Regions from separate parts of the Mesorhizobium sp. B3-2-1 genome, predicted to be linked through region 1. Evidence: predicted binding sites of a transcription regulator. Region 1 holds the regulator's gene; each other region holds the start of a gene.
The links. The regulator PhoB, encoded in region 1, activates phosphate uptake and scavenging genes when phosphate is short. The targets are predictions, from matches to a motif close to TGTCATNNANCTGTCAT.
Positions count from the first base shown of each region.

Region 1 (3,204 bases):
AGTTGTAGCGCAGGGGCTGCATCTTGTTTTTCACCGCCACCAGTTGCAGGGCACCGACAAGAAGTTTGATCCGCGCCCCTACCCGCGCAAGGGGCGCGCGTTCAGTTTCGACAGCCAACTGGCCGACAACGTGTTCTGGTCGCTGGCTTCGGGCGTAACGATCTGGTCGGCATACGAGGCGCTGGTCTGGTGGGCGATGGCCAATGGCTATGCGCCGACTCTAACATGGTCCGGCCACCCGGTCTGGTTCGTCGGCCTCTTCCTGTTGATCCCGATCTGGGAGAGTTTCTACTTCTACTGGATTCACCGGCTGCTCCATACGAAGCTCCTTTACCGCATCCACGCGCTGCATCACCGCAATATTGATGTGGGGCCGTGGTCGGGCCTTGCGATGCACCCGGTTGAACACATTTTCTATTTCGGAACCGCGCTGGTCCATTTCGTTGTTCCGTCCAGCCCGGTGCATCTTATCTGCCACCTGATGTTCTATGGCCTTTACGCCATTACCACCCATACCGGGTTCGAAGGGCTCTGGCTGGCCGGGCGCAAGCGCGTCGACCTGGGCACCTTCCACCACCAGCTTCATCATCGCTACTTTGAGGTGAACTACGGCACGCTGGAAGTGCCATGGGACAAGTGGTTCGACACCTTCCACGATGGCACTGAATCGGCAAAGGCACGGATGAAGGCGCGTCTTGCCGCGCGGCGCCGGCTATAGGTCACGCCGGCGGAAGGGGCACGTGATATAAGTCCTCAGGCAGGTTTACGCCGCAGACCGCCCTAGCCCCCGATCTCTTTACCGCAAGGCCGGCGAAGCGCTCGGATACGGGCTTGGCAGCCTGTTCGCGCTGATCGATCCCGCACCCGTCGCCATGGTCGGCGTCTGCGCGGCGGCCTTCGACCTGATCGAGCCGGCACTGCGCGAGGCGATCGCCCACACCGCCGGCGGCCAGCATTCGAAATCGATCTCCTTCGACATCGGGATTTGTTTTTCTTCCATGTGATCGGCGCGGCATGCATGATTGTTTTGCTCTGGAAGGTGCACAATCATACACGTGGGCGCTCCCCATTCCGATCTCACCGAGATGGGACAGACGTCTAGTCTTCCCTGATCGCGTAGCCCGCGCCGCGGATGGTGCGGATGACGTCGGGCATGCGGCCATTGTTGACCGCCTTGCGCAGCCGTCCGACATGCACGTCCACGGTGCGCTCGTCGATATAGATCGTCTCGCCCCAGACATTGTCGAGCAACTGGCTGCGCGAGAACACGCGGCCGGGATGGCGCATCATGAATTCCAGCAGGCGGAACTCGGTCGGTCCGAGCCGGATCTCACTCTTCTTGCGATAGACCCGGTGCGATTCGCGGTCGAGCACGATGTCGCCGACCTTGAGCACGCTGGACAGCACTTCCGGCTTGGCGCGGCGCAGCAGCGCCTTGACCCGGGCCATGAATTCCGGCGTCGAGAACGGCTTGACTAGATAATCGTCGGCGCCGGTCGAAAGGCCGCGCACGCGGTCGCTCTCCTCGCCGCGCGCCGTCAGCATGATGATCGGCAGCCTCTCGGTCTCGGGCCGCATTCGCAGGCGCCGACAGAGCTCGATGCCGGAAATCGCCGGCACCATCCAGTCGAGCACCAGGAGGTCGGGCACGTTCTCCTGGAGGCGGATCTCGGCTTCGTCGCCGCGTGTCACCACCTCGACCTGGTAACCTTCCGATTCCAGATTGTAGCGGAGGAGCACGCCGAGCGGCTCCTCGTCCTCCACCACCATGATGCGTGGCGCGATCATCGATTGATCATCCCTGCCGTCAAGCCGCCGGCACCGACATCGCCGTCTCGTCCTGCTTCGGACGGTTGGCGGGCAGTTGCGTGCCGGTCAGCACATAATACGCATTCTCGGCGATGTTGGTCACATGGTCGCCGATGCGTTCGAGGTTCTTGGCGCAGAACAAGAGATGCGTGCAAGCCGTGATGTTGCGCGGATCCTCCATCATGTAGGTCAGGAGTTCGCGGAACACCGAGGTGTATTTGACGTCGATGCGTTCGTCGTCGTTCCTGAGCTTGGCGAGTGCGGCGGCATCGCCGGCCGCATATTCCTCGACCACGCCCTGCACCTGGATCAGCACCAGCTGCGCCATGGAGTCGATCGAATGCGACAGGTCGCGCGGCGTGGCGGTGAGGCCGACGGAGCCGACGCGCTTGGCGATGTTCTTGGCAAGGTCGCCGATGCGCTCGAGATCGCCCGCCATGCGGATCGAGCCGACGACATGGCGCAGATCGTCGGCCATCGGCTGGCGCTTGGCGATCAGGGTGATGGCGCGGTCGTCGAGTTCGCGCTGGCGCGCGTCCATGATGGCGTCGTCGGAGACGACGCGCTGTGCCAGCGCGTTGTCCGAATTCAGCAACGCCTTGGTGGCGCCGCCGACCATCGTGCCGGCGAGATCGCCCATGTCGCTGATCAGCCTGCTGATCTGTCCGAGATCCTCGTCGAAGGCTGCGACTGTGTGTTCGGCCATGATCCTGGTCCTCGTATGCGTGATATCAGCCGAAGCGGCCGGTGATGTAGTCCTGCGTGCGCTTCTCGCGAGGCGACGTGAAGATCTTCTCGGTCTTGTCGAATTCGACCAGTTCGCCCAGATACATGAAAGCCGTCTGCTTCGAGACGCGCGCGGCCTGCTGCATGTTGTGGGTGACGATGACAATCGTGTAGTCGGCCTGCAACTCGTCGATCAGTTCCTCGATCTTGGCGGTCGACAATGGGTCGAGCGCCGAGGCCGGCTCGTCGAGCAGGATGACTTCCGGCTTGACCGCCACGGTGCGGGCGATGCAAAGCCGCTGCTGCTGGCCGCCCGACAGGCTGAGGCCGCTGGCGTTCAGCTTGTCCTTGACCTCGGTCCACAGTGCCGCGCGCTTCAGCGCCTGTTCGACACGGCCGTCCATCTCGGCCTTGCTGATCTTCTCGTAGAGCCTGACACCGAAGGCGATGTTCTCATAGATCGACATCGGGAACGGCGTCGGCTTCTGGAACACCATGCCGATCTTGGTGCGCAGCAGGTTGAGATCCTGCGAGCGGTCGAGAACGTTTTGGCCGTCGAGCAGCACCTGACCCTCGGCGGTCTGCTTGGGGTATAGTTCGTAGATGCGGTTGAAGACGCGCAGCAGCGTCGACTTTCCGCAGCCCGACGGTCCGATGAAGGCCGTCACG
Region 1 covers NZ_VFTI01000004.1:216,760-219,963, forward strand. The annotation lists gene FJW08_RS06150 (sterol desaturase family protein) at 1-718, shown strand, start outside; partial or broken gene FJW08_RS06155 (sugar kinase) at 798-977, shown strand; gene phoB (phosphate regulon transcriptional regulator PhoB) at 1,099-1,788, opposite strand; gene phoU (phosphate signaling complex protein PhoU) at 1,808-2,515, opposite strand; gene pstB (phosphate ABC transporter ATP-binding protein PstB) at 2,541-3,204, opposite strand, start outside.

Region 2 (3,204 bases), on a different contig from region 1:
CTGCGGCAGCGAAATGCCTTCGACCATGTCGCCGAGGAAGAAGGCCGACTGGATCAGGCTGAAGGGGATGTAGTCAGACGACAGGATGTCGAGCAGGCCGTCGCTGGCCAAGGTACGGGCCGAAACATTGCCCGAATGCGAGGCGCCGCGCATGACATTGGGCGCCCCCATCAGCACGCCGAGCCCGGCGGCCTTCGAGGCCCGTGCCGCTTCCTCGGTGGTCGGGAACTCGGCAACCCGCACGCCCTGCTCGATGGCCTCGTCGACATGGGCCGACGTGGCGTCGTCGTGGCTGGCGAGCACGATGCCGCGCTCCTGGCAGGCGGCGGCGATGAAGACGCGGTTCGGCCCCGAATTCTGCGCCGATTCGGTCATCCGCTTCTCGCAGAATTTCTGGAAGTCGCGATCCGAGAGTTTCAGCTTGCGCTGATAGTAGTAGGCATAGGTTTCAAGGTTGACGAACTGGCGCTGGCCCGGCGCATGGTCCATCAGCGATGCCAGCCTGACCCGCTCGTCGCCGTCGAAATTGGCGAATGCCTTGAGGCAGTCCGGCGCCGAGACCTCACAGCGAAGATGCAGGAAGTGATCGGCCCGCAGACGATCCTGCGCGACGCTGTCCTCGATCGCGTCGGCCAGCTTGCGGATATCGTCCAATGTCAGGTCGGCGTCCTCGTCCATGCCGACGCGCAAGGCATCGAGCACGGTGGTGATGCCGGCGGTCGCGACCTGCGCGTCATGCGCAAGCACCGCGGCGATCGGGTTCCAGCGCACTTTCGGCCGCGGCGCATAATGGCCCTCGAGATGATCGGTGTGGAGTTCGACCAGCCCTGGAATGATGAAGTCGCCGCCCATGTCCTCGCCGATGCGGCCAGTGCCAGCATCGATGCCGGCGATAAAGCCGTCGCGCAGCACCAGCGACCCTTCGACGATCTCGTCGGCAAGTACGATGCGGGCGTTGGAAAGGACAGTTTCGGTGGTCATTTTAGGCTAGTCCTTGGCTCTTGCGGTCGGGTTGGTTCAGGCGATCTTCCGGGCCGGGCGGCGTCCGAGCGCGTGCTGGGAAAGCACCATGAATGGCGCACCGGGTTCGGGTTCGACAAACAATGTCAGCGCATCCACCAGCACGGGCTGGCGCAACACATCGGCGAAAAGGCTGTCGATCGCGGTGCGCAGGCGAGGGCTTTCCTGTGGTCCGGCCCGGCCGGACAGGGTCATGTGGAAGCGGAAGGTTTCGAAGACATAGGGGTAACCCCATTGGCAGAGATTGCGAAACTCGGCCGGCTTCAGCGAATCCGGGCTGCGCCGCTCGATCTCGGCCTCGCTCAACGGCGCGCGAAACCGGTCGAAATCGCGCACGACGTCGTCGGCGAAGCGGTTGAGCGGAGGCAGCGGACCTTCCGGCACCAGCGCGAAGAAGCTGTCGATCTGGCTGACGACCAGGCGCGGGATCGTTACGACAGGCGTCACCTCGGCAAAATGATCGAGCGCCGCTCGCAGCGAAGCCTCGGTCTCGTCGGCAGCCAGGCGGAAAGGCGCTTTCAGCGTGGCGTGAAAGCCATAGCGGCGCGCCGAAGCGGTGTGGAAGGCCACTTCCGCCGCCGCCAGGTCGGCAACGGCCTCAACCGGCCTGGTCGCGGCACCAAACGGGTCGCGGCCCAGCCAGTTGGCGGCAATTCGCGCCAGCGGCTCGTCCTGCCTGGGAGTGAAATAGATGGCATAACGCATCGAAAGTCCTCGTCAGAAGGTTGCCATAGGTGATTTCCATGACGGATTGACGAAGCTTTGAAGGGTTTTCGAAGGCAAATCGACCCTCAGGGTCGTTAGCCGACGATTTTTCCGAGCTGGACCAACAAGTTCAGCCGGAAACGCAGAACGCTCAGGCCTTCATCAACCATTCGTGCTCGGGCGCATTGTGGAATTTCCACGTCCGCTTCGGCCCGGCCATCACATTGAGATAATAGAGGTCATAACCATGGCAGGCGGCGCAGGGGTGATATCCCCTGGGCACCAGCACCACGTCGCCGTCCTCGATCGCCATGGCTTCGTCGAGCGCGCGATGGCCATCCTGATCGGCATCGGTATAGACACGCTGGAAGGCAAAGCCCTGCGGCGGGTTGAGGCGATGATAGTAGGTTTCCTCGAGATAGGATTCAGCGGGCAGGTTGTCCTGGTCGTGCTTGTGCGGCGGGTAGCTCGACGTGTGGCCGCCGGGCGTGATGACCTCGACCACCAGCAGCGAGTCGGCGGGCTGGCCCTCCGGCAGGATGTTGGTGACATAGCGCGTATTGGTGCCCTTGCCGCGCACCTCCTGGCCGAGATCGTCCGGTCCGATCACCCGGACCGGCAGGCCGCCGCCAAGACCGGGTGCCGAGCAGACGCCAAGTTCCAGCTCGGTATCGGCCGTCACCGACCAGTCCGATCCCTGCGGCACGTAGACGGACCACGGCTTGCCCTCGAAGGTCGACATGCGCTCGCCGAGCAGGCCGAGATCCTTGCCGCCGGCTTTGGCGGTACCCTTGCCAGTCACGAACACCAGGCAGACCTCGCGGTCGTCCGTCTTTCCAGAGGCGCTTTCGCCCGGCTTCAGCCGATGCAGGTCGAAACCGACATAGGTCCAGCCGGCGCTTTTCGGCGTCACATGAGCGACGCGGCCATGGCCCTTGTCGGCTTTGACGAGCAGTTTGGACATTTTGTCTCTCCTATCCCATTGGCTTGACGGCTACAGGCGTGAAGCCAAGCCGCTCGTTTGAAAGGGCCATCACGAATCTTCGGATTGGCCGGCGCCTTCCAACTTCGTCATCCTAGGGTCTGCGCCGCGTCGCTGCGCTCCTTGCTCCGCCCTAGGATGACGAGGCAAGGAGCGTTTCGGCCAGTCACCAAGGTATGCGATCCGTTACGCACGTATCCAATCCACTGGAACTTCTTCCATCATTCCTTGGGTTCGACGGCGCCCTTGGGTTCCTCAGGCGTCGCCTTCGCCTCCTCCACCGGCTTGTAGAGATAGAAAAACTGCCAGGCGCCGTAGCCGGCGAAACCGAGGGCAATGACGCCCCAGAACGGCGTGCCGGTGGCGAATTCGATCACCGACCAGATCAGGCAGACCGCGACGACGGCGATGCGCCGCCAAAGCGGGCGGAAGAACGGGTGTTCATAATCTTTCATCGCGCCATCCGAAATTCAGCAATCTGTCCTCAGATAGACCGG
Region 2 covers NZ_VFTI01000023.1:7,406-10,609, reverse strand. The annotation lists gene FJW08_RS22040 (alpha-D-ribose 1-methylphosphonate 5-triphosphate diphosphatase) at 1-981, opposite strand, end outside; gene FJW08_RS22035 (DUF1045 domain-containing protein) at 1,018-1,725, opposite strand; gene iolB (5-deoxy-glucuronate isomerase) at 1,877-2,689, opposite strand; gene FJW08_RS22025 (DUF3329 domain-containing protein) at 2,929-3,162, opposite strand.
Region 2: a site for PhoB is predicted at 1,764-1,780, ahead of FJW08_RS22035 (DUF1045 domain-containing protein). Genes of this name have one in related genera too.

Region 3 (3,204 bases), on a different contig from region 1:
TCATAGTCGGCGGCGGGGAACAGCGAAACTTTCTCGAAGCCGAACTCGGTCTTCAGATGATCGGCCAGGCACTGGTAGTTGCGCAGCCGGTCGGTTTCGTTTTCGCCACCGAGAATGCCGACGCGAAATTCCTTCATGTCGGCGGCGTGGGCCATGCTGGTGGCCATGGCGAGCACCGAAACGGCACCGAAAACCATCTTCCTGAACATTGATATCTCTCCTGTAAGTTCCGGCCCCGCGCCGGCAGCGTTCTTGATCTTGACAAGTGCCCTTGACGCGGGCGGACGATCCAGGCTGCTCGCTATGCCCGTAATGGGCTCAGTATCCCGGAAATGCGGGTTCGAGCGGTCCGGCGGATGCGGCGATCTTCTGCTTGAAGGCTACGCTGGTGGAGGTGATGACCTCCGATATCTCGCCGCCATTGCTGTCGGCGCCGTAGACAAGACGCACGGCTTCGCGGTCGAGCTCTTCGGGCGGTCCGTCGAAGACGACCTTGCCGGCGGCCATGCCGATGATGCGGTTGCAATAGGTACGGGCGGTATCGAGCGTATGCAGGTTGGTGACGACCGTGATGCCTTCGCGCAGATTGATGTCCTGCAGCGAATCCATCACCACCTTGGCGTTGAGCGGGTCGAGCGAGGCGATCGGCTCATCGGCGAGGATCACCCTGGGCTGCTGCATCATGGCGCGGGCGATGGCGACGCGCTGCTGCTGGCCGCCAGACAGTGTGCCGGCCGGCTGAAGTGCCGTGCGGGCGATGTCGAGCCGCTCGAGCGCGGCGACCGCTTCGGCGCACTCGGCGCGCGAGAACATGCCGAGAAGGTTGGACAGGGTCGAGCGGTGGTTCAGTTTGCCGAGCAGCACGTTGGTCAGCACGTCGAGGCGCGGCACCAGGTTGAACTGCTGGAAGATCATGGCGCAATCGCGCTGCCAGCGCCGCAAGGGCGAGCCGCGCAACTGGGAAACCTCCGCGCCGTCAAAAAAAATCGACCCTTGGCTGGGGTCGACAAGACGGTTGATCATGCGAAGAAGCGTCGATTTGCCGGCGCCCGAACGACCGATGACGCCAACCATCTGCCCCTGCGGGATCGAGATGTTGATGTCACTGACGGCGGTGTTCTTGCCAAATCGTCGGCTGACGCCGCGGATTTCGAGCGTGGCAGAGCTTGCTGACATGGGCTGGTTCCAGTCCGGTCCATATTGATTGTCAGGCTCTCGCCTAACGCAGCCACATGAACCTGCCGTGTCGCCGGCATGTCAGTTTTGTTACGCTCCACAGATACGACGGTCGGCGTCCTGCTGGCGATCAGCCAAGCACCAGCAATTCCTCGAAATGTTTCATGTCGCGGAATGCGCAGAAGGCGGGGGCCTTGATCTCGATCACCGGAGCCTGCCGCGCGAAAAGCGCCAGGCAATCGTCGAACAGTGCCTGCCATGCGGCAGCGCTGTCGTCGGCGAGACGCTGGATCTGGTAGGCGAAGGTGATGTGAAAGACGTAATTGTCGTGGTCGGGGTGCCGGTAGCCGAACGGCACAGTCAGAGCATCGCGCCATGCACGCATGATGCGCATGTCCTCGTCGGTCGCGCCGGCAACGGTGAGGCCGGTCGGCACGATCTCGAGCACCTTGATGTTGAACGGGCCGGCGCCCTCGAAACCCTTGAGGCGCTCCAGATAGAGCCGGGTCATGGCGTCGATGCTGGTGTCGAGCGGGACGTCCCGCGGCCAGTAAGGCAACCGGCGGCGATATTCGATGATGCCCTGGAACAGCGTCATGTGCAGGCTGGAGACCGGCGTGAAGGCGAGGCGATCGGCGTCCGGCATTGCCATCATCCGATTGCGTACAGTGAGCACCACCGCTTCGGATGGCGAGCCGCTGACCAGATGGCTGACGACGGTGTTGCCGGGCTCGAGGAGAAAGTTGCCCGACGCGTCGTAGCGCGTGCCGAGATGCGTCGGCGGCGACGGATTGGAGCCGGCAAAGAATCCGGCGAGCGAGGGCCTCACAGTTTCGAGCATGGCGATCTCCTTGGGAGATGGCGTCCTGTCCGAATCTTATGTCAGGGATATGAACAGGCTCGCTCTATGACGATGATGTGAGGGCTCTGTCTCTTTGCCTGACGCAACCGGTTCCCAGTTTTCCTGGAATTGCGCTATCCTTCGTATTTCTCCAGGAACGCCTCGGCCGACAAATCCCGAAAATCGTCGAGCGAAGCGCGTAGCCTGGCATGGTCCCAGTCCCACCAGGCCAGTGCCTGGTAGCGCTCGGCGGTGCGGCGGTCGAAGCGCTCGCGGATCGGCTTGGCCGGCACGCCGGCGACGATGGTGTAGGGCGCGACGTCCCTCGAGACGACCGCGCCAGCGCCAACCGCGGCACCATCACCGACGGTGACGCCGGGCAGGACGGTCGAGCCGTGGCCGAGCCAGGTGTCGTGGCCTATGGTGACGCGCTTGGCGCGACGCTGAGCGAAGAATTCGCTCTCATGCTCAGCGTCGTCCCAATAGTCCGACGCGCGGTAAGTGAAGTGGTGCAGCGTCGGCCGCCATGTCGGATGGTTGGTGGCGTTGAGGCGCACGGTGGCCGCGATGTTGGCGAATTTGCCGATCGTCGCACACCAGACGGCGCAGTCCTGCATCATGTAGGAATAATCGCCGAGCTCGCTTTCCGAAACCCGGCTGCGGTCGGCGATCTCGGTCCAGCGGCCGAGCGTCGAGTTGTGCACCTCCGCCGTCGGGTGGACCAGCGGCGTCTCCGACAATTTCCTGGTCATGCGGCGAGTTTTCCCGGAGCGAAGGCGGTGACGTCGATGATGCGGTCGGCCACCGCCTCGCGCACATCGTGGTCGTGGAAGATGCCGAGCAGGGCTACTCCGCTCGCTTTCTTGGCTGCGATGAGTTCGATCACCACGTCGCGGTTGGTCGCGTCGAGCGATGCGGTCGGCTCGTCGAGCAGCAGGATCGGATGTTCGGTGATGAAACCGCGCGCGATGTTGACGCGCTGCTGCTCGCCGCCGGAGAAGGTTGCCGGCGGCAGCATCCAGAGCTTTTCCGGCAGATTGAGCTGGGCCAGCAAGGCGCGTGCCTTGGCTCGGGCCGCCTCGCGCTCCTCGCCGCGTTCGACCAGCGGTTCGGCGACGACATCGAGCGCCGAGACGCGCGGCACGGTGCGCAGGAACTGACTGACATAGCCGATCGTTTGCCGGCGA
Region 3 covers NZ_VFTI01000015.1:104,420-107,623, reverse strand. The annotation lists gene phnD (phosphonate ABC transporter substrate-binding protein) at 1-209, opposite strand, end outside; gene phnC (phosphonate ABC transporter ATP-binding protein) at 319-1,176, opposite strand; gene FJW08_RS17230 (DUF1868 domain-containing protein) at 1,307-2,017, opposite strand; gene FJW08_RS17225 (DapH/DapD/GlmU-related protein) at 2,152-2,769, opposite strand; gene phnL (phosphonate C-P lyase system protein PhnL) at 2,766-3,204, opposite strand, start outside.
Region 3: a site for PhoB is predicted at 1,255-1,271, ahead of phnC (phosphonate ABC transporter ATP-binding protein). Genes of this name have one in related genera too.

Region 4 (3,204 bases), on a different contig from region 1:
CGAAGGGGCCGCCCGCGATGTCGGTCGCGCCGGACACGTCGACGATGTTGATCTGGCGGTAGAGCGAAGCGTCACCCTTCTTCAGGCCCTGGCCGTTGCCGCTGTCGCGCGCCAGCATCAGGAAGGACGTGTCCGAAAGCGCCATGATCTCGCTCTGCGCGGCGACCTTGGTCTTGCCCTTGGCATCCCTAAACACCGGCAGCGGCACGACATATTCATGCGCGAGCTTCAGATGGGCGAGGTCGGAGGCATCGTAGACCAGCGCCCGGGTGTTCTGCCGCGTCGCTGGGGAATCGCCGCCGTCCTGCCTCGGCGCCGACTGCAGCACGGCGATCAGGAATTTGCCGTCCGGCGTCATCGCCATGCCTTCGAGGCCCTGGTTGTTCTGGCGGCCGGTGTCGGGATCCTTCGGATCAGGGTCGGCGGCACCCGGGCCGGGATTGTCGGAGGAGAAGTTCGGCGCTCCCTTGCGCATCGGCACAAGGGCCGCCGGCGGCTGGGTCGCCGACATCAGGCGGCCTTGCGCGGAGAACCTGTAGATGTTGGGGCCGTACTCGTCGGAGATGAACATCGAACCGTCGGGCAGCCGCGCGATGGCCTCGTTGTCGAGAGCGAGCTTGCCGTTGGTGGCGACGGGCAGCATCGGCATGTCGCCGGCCGCGGCGCGTACATCCGACAATGGATCGAGGCCGGTGGCATCGACGCCCTTGTCATCGGTGAGCAGTATCGTGTCGGCAAGCGTCGCCTTGACGCCCGTCTGCCCCTGGCCGGCGGCGGGAGCGGCGTCGGGCGCGACAGGCGTGAATTCGATGCCGACGGCGTTGAGGCGCGGGCGATAGTCGGTGGTGCCGCCGACGTTGTAGCCACGGTCGGGCAGGAGCCAGAGCGACCCCTTGTAGGTACCCGCTTCATGCGTCCAGCCTGATGTGTCGATCGCCATGCCGGAGGCGGAGCCAAAGGTCTCGCCGAACTTGTCGCGCTGGTCGGCCGGCATGCGGCCGACGCCGACCAGGCCCTTGTTGATGTAAGCCATGCCGTCGGCAAGCGCCGGGGTGAGGGCGGTGAACAAGGCCAGCGCGACGCCGAGCGAGGCGGTTCGGTGCAGGTGTTTCATGGACAATCCTCTTTGTGACGAAGCATGCCGGAGCGGCCGAAGGACAAAAACGGAAAGAGGTGCCGCCTCGACGGTGCCGTGCGTGCCTCCCCGAAAGCGATCTAAGGCGTGAACATGATGCTTGCGTGACAGTGCGCGATGCCGCTCCGCCAGCTTACTGGACACCTATGTCTAGTGCATATAGGGTGCCGGCTTCGAACTGACCGGGGAGAAGCCTTGAAGCCGCCGCGTCGGCTTCGTCACCTCGGGCGGATTTGGCTACACGATCGGCAAGGGCGTCGCGCTGGCGTTGGTGGACGACGATTTCGCCGGGGAGGGGACGGCGCTTTGCGTGCACATTGTCGGCGTCGAGCGGACTGCGCGGGTCATCGCGGCCTCGCCCTGTGATCCCCAGGGCAAGGCGATGCGGCAATGAGGAGGAACTTGCGATGATCGATGATGCGGCACGAGACAGCAGGCGCGAACGCCGGCGTGGACGCACGGGCGAGGCCGGCAGCGAATCAAACCGCAAGCCCAATTACCGGTCGCTGAAGAATCCATTCCTGCCGCAGCCGATCTTTTCCGACGACCAGGTGGCGTCGATCCACCACACGGCGCTGCGCGTGCTGGAAGAACTGGGCATCAAGGTGCTGTTGCCTGAGGCGCGCGAGGTGCTTGCCCGCGCCGGCGCGCTGGTCGATCCCGACACCGACATGGTGCGCATCGGCCGCGGCATGGTGGTGGCGGCCTTAGCCTCGGCACCGCGATCGATCCACGCCAAGGCAGGCGCGCGTGCTCGCGATCTGTCGCTCGAACTGGGCTCGATGACGTTCCTTGCGGGTTCCGGCGCACCCAACGTCACCGATCTCGACCGCGGCCGGCGGCCCGGAACGCTGGCCGCCTTCGAGGAGCTCATCAAGCTGGTGCAGCATTTCGATGTGTTGCACATGCTGGGGCCGTGCATCGAGCCGCAGGACATCGACAACCGCTTCCGCCACTATGCCGTCAATCGGGCGCAACTGACCCTGTCGGACAAATTCCCATTCGTGTTCGCGCGCGGCACGCCGCAGGTCGATGACAGTTTCGAGATGATCAGGCTGGCCCGCGGGCTGTCCGAAGACGAGTTCTGCTCGGGCGCGCATTGCTACACCGTCATCAACACCAACTCGCCGCGCCAGCTCGACATTCCGATGGCGCAAGGCATCATCGATTTCGCCAAGGCGGGCCAGGTCCTGATCATCACGCCGTTCTGCCTGGCCGGCGCGACGGCGCCGATCACGGTGGCCGGCGCCCTGACCTTGCAGCATGCCGAAGCGTTGGCCGGGCTGACGCTGGCGCAGATCGTTCGGCCGGGCGCGCCGGTGGTCTACGGTTCCTTCTCCTCCAATGTCGACATGAAATCCGGAGCACCCGCCTTCGGCACGCCGGAGCACGTCAAGGCCACACTGGGCGCCGGCCAGTTGGCGCGCTTCACCGGTCTGCCCTGGCGCTCGGGCGGTGGCAGCGCGGCCAACATTTCGGACGCGCAGGCCGCGCACGAGACGCAGTTCGCGCTGTGGGGCTCTGTGCTGTCGGGCGCCACGGTCTGCATCCATGCCGCCGGCTGGCTGGAAGGGGGCTTGAGCGTCTCGCTGGAAAAGCTGGTCACCGACATCGAGGCGCTGCAGACCGTCGCGGAGCTTTGTGCCGCGACCCCCGGCGACGACGACGCAATAGGCTTCGAGGCGATCGCCGAAGTGCAGCCGGGCGGCCACTTCTTCTCGGCCGGCCACACCATGGCGCGCTACCGCACCGCCTTCTACGAGCCGCTGGTCGCCGACTGGTCGAATTTCGGCAACTGGACGCAAAGCGGCTCGAAGAACGCGACCGAACGCGCCACCGGCATCTGGAAGCGCATCCTCGCCGATTTCGAGGCGCCGGCTGCGGCCGCCGCCACGTCAGGCGTGCTCGACGCGTTCATCGCGCGGCGCACGGAAGAGGGCGGTGCGGCGCCGGTGTCGTAAAGTAGCCTGCCTACTCGCCGTTCCAGAATTGTGGCCGCGATCCCGGAACCCGCGGCGCTTCCCACGCATTCATGGAAGCGGGCCAATGCCTGGCTCCATTTGCGAGCC
Region 4 covers NZ_VFTI01000027.1:41,994-45,197, reverse strand. The annotation lists gene FJW08_RS24430 (esterase-like activity of phytase family protein) at 1-1,114, opposite strand, end outside; partial or broken gene FJW08_RS24425 (glycine cleavage T C-terminal barrel domain-containing protein) at 1,338-1,529, shown strand; gene FJW08_RS24420 (trimethylamine methyltransferase family protein) at 1,543-3,096, shown strand.
Region 4: a site for PhoB is predicted at 1,229-1,245, ahead of FJW08_RS24430 (esterase-like activity of phytase family protein). Genes of this name have one in related genera too.